DNA from 3 places in the Enterobacter sp. UPMP2061 genome. Region 2 is predicted to be linked to each of the others. Evidence: predicted binding sites of a transcription regulator. Region 2 holds the regulator's gene; each other region holds the start of a gene.

Region 1 (3,282 bases), on a different contig from region 2:
CCCGCGGGCAATCGCCACTTTCTGCTGATTCCCGCCGGACAACAGGCCAATCGCCTGCTCCATAGACGGGGTTTTAACGTTAAAGAGACGGATAAAATCGCTGACCGCCTGCTGCTCATCTTTGTGTTTCAGGCTGCCGCCGCTGCGGCTGAAATAGCCTAGCGCAGTCAGGGACATGTTCTCTTTCACCGACATGCCCAGCACTAAGCCGTCGCGCTTACGGTCTTCGGAAATATAGACAATGCCGTTCGCCAGGCCATCCTGAGGCGAGCGGGTGACCACCTCATGGCCGTCGAGGGTAACGTAGCCGCTGGTGCGCGGCAGTGCGCCATAGAGCACTTTCATCAGTTCGGTGCGCCCCGCGCCCATCAGGCCCGCGACGCCAAGGATCTCGCCCTTGCGCAGAGTAAAGGAGACGTCATTCACGCCCGGCCCGCAGAGATTATCCACCTTCAGGCGGATCTCTCCCGGCGCTTTCTCCAGATGCGGATACTGATCTTCGAGCTTACGTCCCACCATCATTTCAATCAGCGTATCTTCGGTCAGGGTTGCTACTTCGCGCTCGGCAATAAACTGCCCATCGCGAAACACGGTGACGTCGTCGCAGATCTCGAAGATCTCTTTCATGCGGTGTGAGATATAGACAATGCCGCGGCCCTGGGATTTCAGCTCACGGATCACGCGGAACAGGGATTCGGTTTCGGTATCGGTCAGGGCGTCGGTCGGTTCATCCATAATGATGACCTTCGACTCGAAGCTCAGCACCTTCGCGATTTCCACCATCTGCTGATCGCCGATGGAAAGGTCGCCCACCAGTCGGTCGCTCTTAAAGCGCAGATTCAGCTTCGCCAGCAGTTTGTCCGCTTCGGCATACATGGTTTTCCAGTCGATTTTGCCAAACCGGTTCACGAACTCACGGCCGAGGAAGATGTTCTCCGCAATGGTGAGCTGCGGGATCAGGTTCAACTCCTGGTGGATGATGCCGATGCCCGCTTCCTGAGAGGATTTCGGGCCGTTAAAGGTGGTCTCTTTACCCAGCCACAGCAGCGAACCGGCATCGCGTTGGTAGATACCGGTCAGCACTTTCATCATGGTGGATTTGCCGGCGCCGTTTTCGCCCACCAGCGCCATGACGCGCCCGGAATAGACGTTCAGCGCCGCACCGGAGAGGGCTTTTACGCCCGGGAACGACTTATCGATCCCTTTGAGTTGCAGTAATGCGTCCATGATGGCCTCAGAAGGTGACGCCAGCACAGAGAATGATATTCGCATACGGGGAGCACTCCCCGCTGCGAATCACCGCCTGACTGTCTGCGGTTTGTTGTTTGAACTGCTCGTGCGTTGTGTAACGAATTTCTATGGTGTTTCCCTGGTGCTGTTGCAGTTGCTCAATGTGGCTGAGCAACGTTTCGTGGAGTTGCGGATTATGTTGTTTGATTTCCGCCGCGAGAATGGCCGCCTCAACCTGCATCTCCGCGGTGACCACTTCCAGTACCTGCATGAACGAGGGTACGCCCTGCGTTAACGCCATATCGATACGGGTTGTGCTGCGCGGAACCGGTAAGCCTGCATCGCAAACCACCAGCGTATCGGTATGCCCAAGACGGGAAATCACCGATGAGATTTCTGAGTTGAGTACTGTGCCTTTCTTCATTTTTTGCTCCACTAGCGAAACGTTTCGCTAAAAACAGTGTAGCCGCAGAAGTGTTCAGAAAACCATCATGACGTAACGGATTTGTGATCAACGTCGAAACGTTTCGCTAAGTGAAACGTAGAGGTAATTTAGGCAGGTATGTTGAGGGTTTAGTAGGCCGGGTAAGCGCAGCGCCACCCGGCATATTCAGAAGGGTTAAATCTCGACCTGCGTCCCCAGCTCAATCACGCGGTTAGGCGGGATCTCAAACTGGTCAGGCGCACGCAGGGCGTTACGTTGCAGAATGAGATACAGCTTGCCGCGCAGGCGCAGATACCATGGGCGCTTGCCGATGATCAGCGACTCGTGGGACATAAAGAACGACGTCTCCATCATGCGGCAACTCAGGCCTTCCAGACCGCAGCGGTGGAACACCTCTTCCACGTTCGGCGTTTCGCGCCAGCCGTAGCTTGCCACCACGCGCCAGAAGGTTGGCGATAGCTGTTCAATCTGTACGCGACGCACGTTGTGAACGTACGGCGCATCTTCGGTACGCAGCGTCAGCAGGATCACGCGCTCGTGCAGCACTTTGTTGTGCTTGAGGTTATGCATCAGCGCAAACGGGATCACGTTCAGCGCGCGAGACATATACACCGCTGTGCCCGGCACGCGCACCGGTGGGGATTTCTCCAGCGAGGCGATCATCGCCTCCAGAGAGTTACCGTGCTCGTGCATACGACGCAGCAGGCGGAAACGTTCGCTCTTCCACGTCGTCATCACAATAAACATCACCAGACCCAGCGTCAGCGGCAGCCAGCCGCCGGAGACAATCTTGTCGAGGTTCGCAGAAAACAGCGGCACGTCGATGCAGAGGAAGCCAACCAGGATCAGCCCCACGAGGAACTTATTCCAGTGCCAGTTACGGTACGCCACGGTAGTGGAGAGAATAGAGGTCAACACCATCGTTCCGGTTACCGCGATACCGTACGCCGCCGCCAGATTACTGGAGTGCTCAAAGCTGACGATAACAATCACCACCGCGAAATAGAGCAGCCAGTTGACGAAGGGAATGTAGATCTGGCCAGACTCCATCTCCGAGGTATGGATAATGCGCATTGGGGAGAGATAACCCAAACGCACGGCCTGACGCGTCAGGGAGAATACGCCGGAAATGACAGCCTGAGAGGCAATGACCGTCGCCAGCGTCGCCAGGATCAGCATCGGAACCAGCGCCCAGTCCGGCGCCAGCAGGAAGAACGGGTTTTTAATCGCTTCAGGGTGTGCAAGCAGCAGAGCGCCCTGACCGAAGTAATTCAGCACCAGTGAAGGCAAGACCACGCTAAACCAGGCGACGCGAATAGGGAGTTTCCCGAAGTGGCCCATATCCGCATACAGCGCTTCAACACCGGTAATGGACAGCACCACCGCGCCCAGCGCCACAAACGACACCACTTTATATTCAAGGAAGAAATGCACCGCCCACATTGGGTTCAGCGCGTGCAGGACATCCGGGTTGGCGATAATACTGCGTAAGCCCAGCGCCGCCAGGATCAGGAACCAGGCCAGCATAATAGGCGCGAACAGCTTACCCACCAGCCCGGTACCGTGTTTTTGTATGGCAAACAGCAACGTCAGCACGATAATAGCGA
Region 2 (3,282 bases):
GCCACAGCCAGACCATGCCGCCAAAGGCGATCAGGCAGCCAATTAGCGTATCGACCAGCCGGGCAATAATAAACTGTTCCCCGTTAAGCGTGAGCAGTTGCAGGGTATACACCGCCGTCACCGTAAAGCCCACCATCGCCCAGCCGTAGTTTTTGCGGATGATCAGGTAGCTCACCAGCGTGATTGCCAGCATACCGGCCAGGGTATAGCCTTCCGGCACGTGGAAGTGCAGCGTCACGCCCGCGATAATCAGCCCCGCCATCGTACCGCCCGCCCGATGCAGAATGCGCACCCGCGTGGCGCCATAGCCGTTCTGGGTGACAAACAGCACGGTCATTAAGATCCAGTAGGGTTTCGGCAGGTGCAGGGCCATTCCCATCAGGCTGGCGATGCTCAGCATCACACTGATCCGCGCGGCATTGCGCAGGGCGGAAGATTTCAGTGATAGATAGCTTTTGAGCGCGGGCAGCAGCGGCAGCCGTTTTTGCTTATCGGCCATCAGGTCCCGGGCATAAAGCGGGCGCTGGGTGCGTAACACCCGGGCGATGCGGCTGAAATGCCAGGCAGCAAATTGCCCGACCGGGTTATCCGCGTGCTGACGCGCAATCTTTTCCAGCGCGCCGAGCTGTTTGTCCATGTTAAAGCGCGTCGGATAGCGGTGATAGAGGATATCGTCAGCCAGCACCCGCAGGCGGGCTGCGACGGTCTGCGCGTTCCAGCGGATCACCGCTTCCGCATGGCTGCGCTCCACCAGCTTTTGCACCTCTTCCGGATTATGAAGGCTGACGGAGATATGCTCCTGCAAATCCAGCCCGACCTGGAAGGTTCGCAGCAGCCGCTTGTATTCATGATTTTTGTTGGCGGCAAGCATGTGCAACTGCTGATAGCACTGGCTGATCAGATCCACCACTTTTTGCTGGCGCGCCAGCAGCGGCGGCAGGGATTTTTCCGGGTCGGTATGTTGAGTGAGCAGGGTGTATTTTGCTTCACAGTATTCAGCAAGCTGCACGTAGAGCAGGCTCAGGGATTCGCGCAGCGGCTGTTCCCGCCACAGCCAGAACCAGAACCAGTTAAACAGCCCGTACCACAGCGTGCCGAGGGCGTAGATCAGCAATGGCTCCCACACCGGCATATTGCCCGCAAGGCTTAAGGTGAAGATGGCGGCAATCAGCGACGCGGGAAGCAGGCGGGCGTGCAGCGAGCTGATTTCGGCGGTGACGCCGAGCGTCATCGCCAGCACGGTCAGGATCAACGGCAGAGGAATGTCGCGGGCCAGTAAGAGTTGTACGGCAAGGCTACAGCCGGCAAACAGGCAGCCGCCAATAATCAGACGTTTAAAAAAGCGTTTATGCGGCGTATCCAGACCGGCAATGTTGCAGCAGGCGGGCACGAGGGAAAACAGCAGGCCTTGCTGAAGATGTCCGAGGATCAGGCCCACGGCCACGGGAAGACACAGCACCAGCGTTTGTCGTAGTGCGTAGTTAACTTCCGGGTGATAGATCAGCCTGCGCCACATGAGGAGTAGAGACAAAAACGGCGTGCCACCCTGCGGCGGCACGCCGTTTGACCGAAATTAACGGGTTCCGTAGACCACGATAGTTTTACCGTGGGCAGAGATCAGGTTCTGGTCTTCCAGCATCTTCAGGATACGGCCCACTGTTTCACGGGAGCAGCCGACGATCTGACCGATTTCCTGACGGGTAATTTTAATTTGCATACCGTCAGGGTGGGTCATGGCGTCTGGCTGTTTCGCCAGGTTCAACAGCGTCTGCGCGATACGACCGGTCACGTCCAGGAAGGCGAGGTTACCCACCTTCTCAGAGGTCACTTGCAGACGGCGTGCCATCTGGGAAGAAAGACGCATCAGGATGTCAGGGTTGACCTGAATCAGCTGACGGAATTTCTTGTAAGAAATTTCAGCCACTTCACATGCTGTTTTTGCACGAACCCAGGCGCTACGTTCCTGGCCTTCTTCAAACAGGCCCAGTTCACCGATAAAATCGCCCTGGTTCAGATAAGAAAGGATCATCTCTTTCCCTTCTTCATCTTTGATCAGCACGGCCACCGAGCCTTTAACGATGTAATACAACGTTTCCGCTTTTTCACCCTGGTGAATCAGCGTGCTCTTTGATGGGTACTTATGAATGTGGCAATGAGACAAGAACCATTCGAGAGTCGGGTCTGTTTGCGGTTTGCCAAGCACCATGCGCTGTTATCCTCTGTTATAAGCTGTCACCAGAGTCATAAGATGCATCCGGACTCTGGGGTTGCAATCGAATTCTTACCCATACCTGGGAAGTCGGCTGTCGTAACGTTTCGCAGCCAGTAAAGTTTGATGTCCTCTGCATACATGTGTAACGTCAATGTATTACTGTAGCATCCAGAGTGTTTTAGCATAGCTTTCGCCGCGTGTCTCCTGGTGTCTCGCTTCAGCATGACGCAGGTCGCCTTCCGTTGCGAGAAATGTAACGTACACGTAATCTGTCATAAAAAATGCAACGTTGGAGTGAGTGAATATGCAAGCGCGTGTGAAATGGGTTGAAGGGTTAACGTTCCTGGGCGAGTCTGCTTCTGGGCACCAGGTTTTGATGGATGGCAACTCCGGCGATAAAGCGCCAAGCCCAATGGAAATGGTGCTGATGGCGGCGGGGGGATGCAGCGCGATCGACGTGGTGTCGATCCTGCAAAAAGGCCGTCATGACGTGACCGATTGTGAAGTGAAGCTGACGTCAGAACGTCGCGAAGAGGCGCCACGCCTGTTCACGCATATTAATCTGCACTTTATCGTCACCGGCAAAGAACTGAAGGATGCGGCGGTCTCGCGTGCGGTTGACCTGTCTGCGGAGAAATACTGCTCTGTGGCGCTAATGCTGGAGAAAGCGGTAAAAATCACCCATTCGTATGAAGTGATCGCGGCTTAATTTTTTGGCGGGTGGCGCTGCGCTGACCCGCCCTACAAAAGCACGCCCGTAGGCCGGATAAGCGAAGCGCCATCCGGCAACAGGCGTCACGCGATCTGCTTTCCTTCCATCAGCCGCTGCACCAGCGGTGTCATGATCAGCTCCATTGCCAGCCCCATTTTTCCGCCCGGCACCACTAACGTATTCATGTGCGAAATAAACGAACCCTGTAGCATCGCCAGCAGCCAGGGGTAATCAATGCCTTCCAGGTTGCGGAAGTGGATCACCACAAAGCTCTCGTCCAGCGACGGGATGCTTTTTGCAGCGAACGGGTTGGAGGTGTCCACGGTGGGGACGCGCTGGAAGTTAATGTGGGTTCGGG
Region 3 (3,282 bases), on a different contig from region 2:
ACGGGTGAAGGTGCTGATATACTCGATCAGCTCCGCCACCTTGTGGATCATGCTGCTGGTGTTGTCCTCCTGCACCATGCGGCCGTTCAGCCAGGTGCGGATCGCCAGGCTGTGCGGGTCCGGGATCTCATCCGCCGTCGCCATCCACGGGCCGAACGCCCCGGTCTGGCGCCAGTTTTTCCCGGCGGTGAACCAGGTGTGCTGCCAGTCGCGGGCGGAGCCGTCCATGTAACAGCTGTAGCCCGCCACGTGGCGCAGGGCGTCGTCGCGGCTGATGTTCTCCCCGCCTTTGCCGATGATCACCGCCAGCTCGCCTTCGTAGTCGAACTCGCTGGAGTGGCGCGGCTTCAGCACCGGCTCGTTGTGGCCGGTCTGTGAATCCGGGAAGCGGACAAACAGCGTCGGGGCCGGGTTGTGCTGGTCAAACTCCTTGCGCTTGTCGGTATAGTTCATGCCCACGCAGAGGATTTTTTCCGGCTGGACAATCACCGGTAAGAAGGTGATGGCGTTCAGCGGTACATCCACCGCGTCGTTCAGAAAACGGGTGGCCTGCGCCAGCCCGTTCCCCTGCAACAGCGCTTTAAGGTCGCCATAGCGGTCGCCCAGGCGGCGGCCCAAATCAATCACGCCTTCGGCCTGTACGATGCCGTAGCTGCGTTTTCCCTGGTATAAAAAGCTTGCGAGTTTCATTGTTCTTTCCTGAAAACTTAAACGAGGAAGTTGCCCAGAATCAGCAGTGAGACAGAGACGTTAATCGCGCCGCCGATACGGGTAGCAATCTGGGCGAATGGCATCAGGCTCATGCGGTTGCCTGCGGTCAAGATCGCCACGTCACCGGTGCCGCCCTGCCCGCTCTGACAGCAGGAGACGATGGCGACATCAATCGGGTGCATACCAATCTTTTTGCCAACGAAGAATCCGGTCGCCACCAGCGCGGAAACGGTGCTGACAATCACCAGCAGGTTGCTGACGGTGAACGCCGCCACCAGTTCATGCCATGGGGTAATCGCCACGCCGACAGCGAAGAGGATTGGGTAGGTCACGGAGGTCTGGAAGAATTTGTACACCACCTGGGAACCCTCCAGCAGACGCGGAGAGGCGCCGTTGCAGAGCTTCACCAGCACCGCCATAAACAACATGCCCACCGGCGCTGGCAGACCAATCAGCTTGTGACCGAGCATGCCCAGCATGTACAGCAGCACCGCCAGCAGCGCGCCCGAGGCGATTGTCGTCACGTCCGCTTTGCCGGAGAACGCAGGTTGGGAAACAGTGGCATCAGCGTTGGCGCGATTCGGCATCAGCTGGCCTTCACCGGTCAGGTGCGGGTAGCGTTTACCGAGCTGGTTGAGGCAACCGGAGATAATGATCGCCGTCAGGCCGCCGAGCATCACCATCGGCAGCACGCGGCCGAGCGCCACGCCCTGATCCATATGCAGCAGGGTGGCATAGCCGATAGAGAGCGGGATCGCCCCTTCCCCGACGCCGCCCGCCATGATCGGCAGAATGATAAAGAAGAAGATCTGGAACGGCTCGAGGCCCAGCGCCAGCCCAACACCCATGCCGACAATCATGCCGACGATTTCACCGCACAGCATCGGGAAGAAGATGCGCAGGAAGCCCTGGATCAGCACGGTGCGGTTCATACTCATGATGCTGCCGACGATAATGCAGCAGATATAGAGGTAGAGAATATTGGTGGATTTATAGAATTTGGTCGTGGACTCAACCACCACGTCCGGCAGCAGGCCGTAATAGACCAGCGCGGAAGGGATAAAGGTGGCGCAAATTGCCGCCGCACCGAGCTTGCCGACAATCGGCAGGCGTTTGCCGAACTCACCGCAGGCAAAGCCGAAGAAGGCCAGCGTGGCCACCATGACCACAATGTCGCTCGGCAGTTTTCCGCCCAGGCAATCAATCGCAATCAGCGCGCCCGCCAGAACGAACAGCGGCAGAGGAATAATGCCGATTTTCCAGGTATCCATAATATGCCACCAGCGCTCTTTGAGCGATGGCCGCTGAATATCAATCGGGTCGTGGGTAACAGAGAATGAATCGTCACTTGTGCTCATAATAAGCCCCTTAGTTATTTTGTGCGTTCAGCTTAGAGTCACAAAGGCTTACTTTATGTGAGGGATGGCATATTAAAAGCGAAGTTTTAATGGACGCTATGGTTTTAATGGTTTCTTTTATTTAATGTGATTTACGCCTTATTTATTGCCGTGGTTTTTATGGTTTCTTTTCTTAACTGAACAAAGAAATAACATTTATTCATTTAACCTTAAGAGGATGAGACTTTCGGAAAAATCTTTTACAGGCTGCGCTGTGCAAGGGATCACAAGTTTTCGGCAAAGCGGGCATCCTGGCTTTAAAAGATGATATATTCAGCCGACCTGTTGATATCTCGCGTGATAGTTATGAAAGTATCGTTTCAGATCAAGCTGTTTATTTCGCTGGTCGCCTTTTTCTCAGTGCTGTTCGCATTACTGGGCGGATATTATTATGTCGATGTCGGCAGGCAGCTTTATCAGGAAATGAGCGCGCGCGCAAAAATACAGGCCGAAGAAATTGCGCTTATTCCTACCCTGCGAAAAGAAGTCGAACAAAAGGATATCCTGGGTATCCATGACTTTATGCAGAAAATAGCCGCCCGCAGCGACGCCAGTTTTATTGTGATTGGTGACAATAAGGGGCTGCATCTTTTCCACTCCGTGTTTGCCGACCGGGTAGGCAAAACGCTGGTTGGCGGAGATAACGACGAGGTATTACACGGCAAAAGCACCATCACCATCCGCAAGGGCGGGTTAGGCATTTCGCTGCGCAGCAAAGCGCCCATTTTTAATGATGCCGGGCAGGTGGTGGGGATTGTTTCGGTAGGCTATCTCACGAGCTATCTGGACACCATCACCGTCAACAAGGTGGTTAATATCCTGATTGCCGCCGTGCTGCTGCTTATCGCCCTGTTTATTTTCTCCTGGTTCTTCACCCGCAGCATCAAGAAGCAGATATTCTCTCTGGAGCCGCGCGAAATCGGCCTGCTGGTGCGCCAGCAAAAGGCGATGATGGAATCCATTTATGAAGGGGTGATTGCCATCGACGACGATCTCCGCATTGAGGTGATCAACCAGGCGGCGCGTAAATTATTAGGCTTACGCCAGCCCGCCCGCGAACTGCGGGGTCAGCTCATCAGCCAGGTGATCGCGCCCGTCCCGTTCTTCAACGCGCAAACCATGCTTGCGAAAGACACCCACGATGAGATCTGTCGCTTTAACGATCTCACAGTTA

Evidence for each region. Region 2 encodes CRP, which controls carbon source genes, mostly activating them, when cyclic AMP is high. Its sites were predicted from a motif close to ATGTGANNNNNNTCACAT; they were not measured.
Region 1: the regulator CRP is predicted to act here: its motif matches at 1,736-1,753, upstream of rbsD (D-ribose pyranase).
Region 3: the regulator CRP is predicted to act here: its motif matches at 2,194-2,211, upstream of ACWKXX_RS20410 (2-hydroxycarboxylate transporter family protein).

The regions. Positions count from the first base shown of each region.
Region 1 is NZ_JBSKJP010000005.1:6,610-9,891, forward strand. It holds gene rbsA (ribose ABC transporter ATP-binding protein RbsA) at 1-1,227, opposite strand, end outside; gene rbsD (D-ribose pyranase) at 1,235-1,654, opposite strand; gene kup (low affinity potassium transporter Kup) at 1,850-3,282, opposite strand, start outside.
Region 2 is NZ_JBSKJP010000008.1:22,626-25,907, reverse strand. It holds gene ACWKXX_RS15565 (YccS/YhfK family putative transporter) at 1-1,516, opposite strand, end outside; gene crp (cAMP-activated global transcriptional regulator CRP) at 1,574-2,206, opposite strand; gene ACWKXX_RS15555 (OsmC family protein) at 2,517-2,921, shown strand; gene ACWKXX_RS15550 (phosphoribulokinase) at 3,008-3,282, opposite strand, start outside.
Region 3 is NZ_JBSKJP010000015.1:81,501-84,782, reverse strand. It holds gene ACWKXX_RS20415 (fumarylacetoacetate hydrolase family protein) at 1-690, opposite strand, end outside; gene ACWKXX_RS20410 (2-hydroxycarboxylate transporter family protein) at 708-2,069, opposite strand; gene ACWKXX_RS20405 (ATP-binding protein) at 2,415-3,282, shown strand, end outside.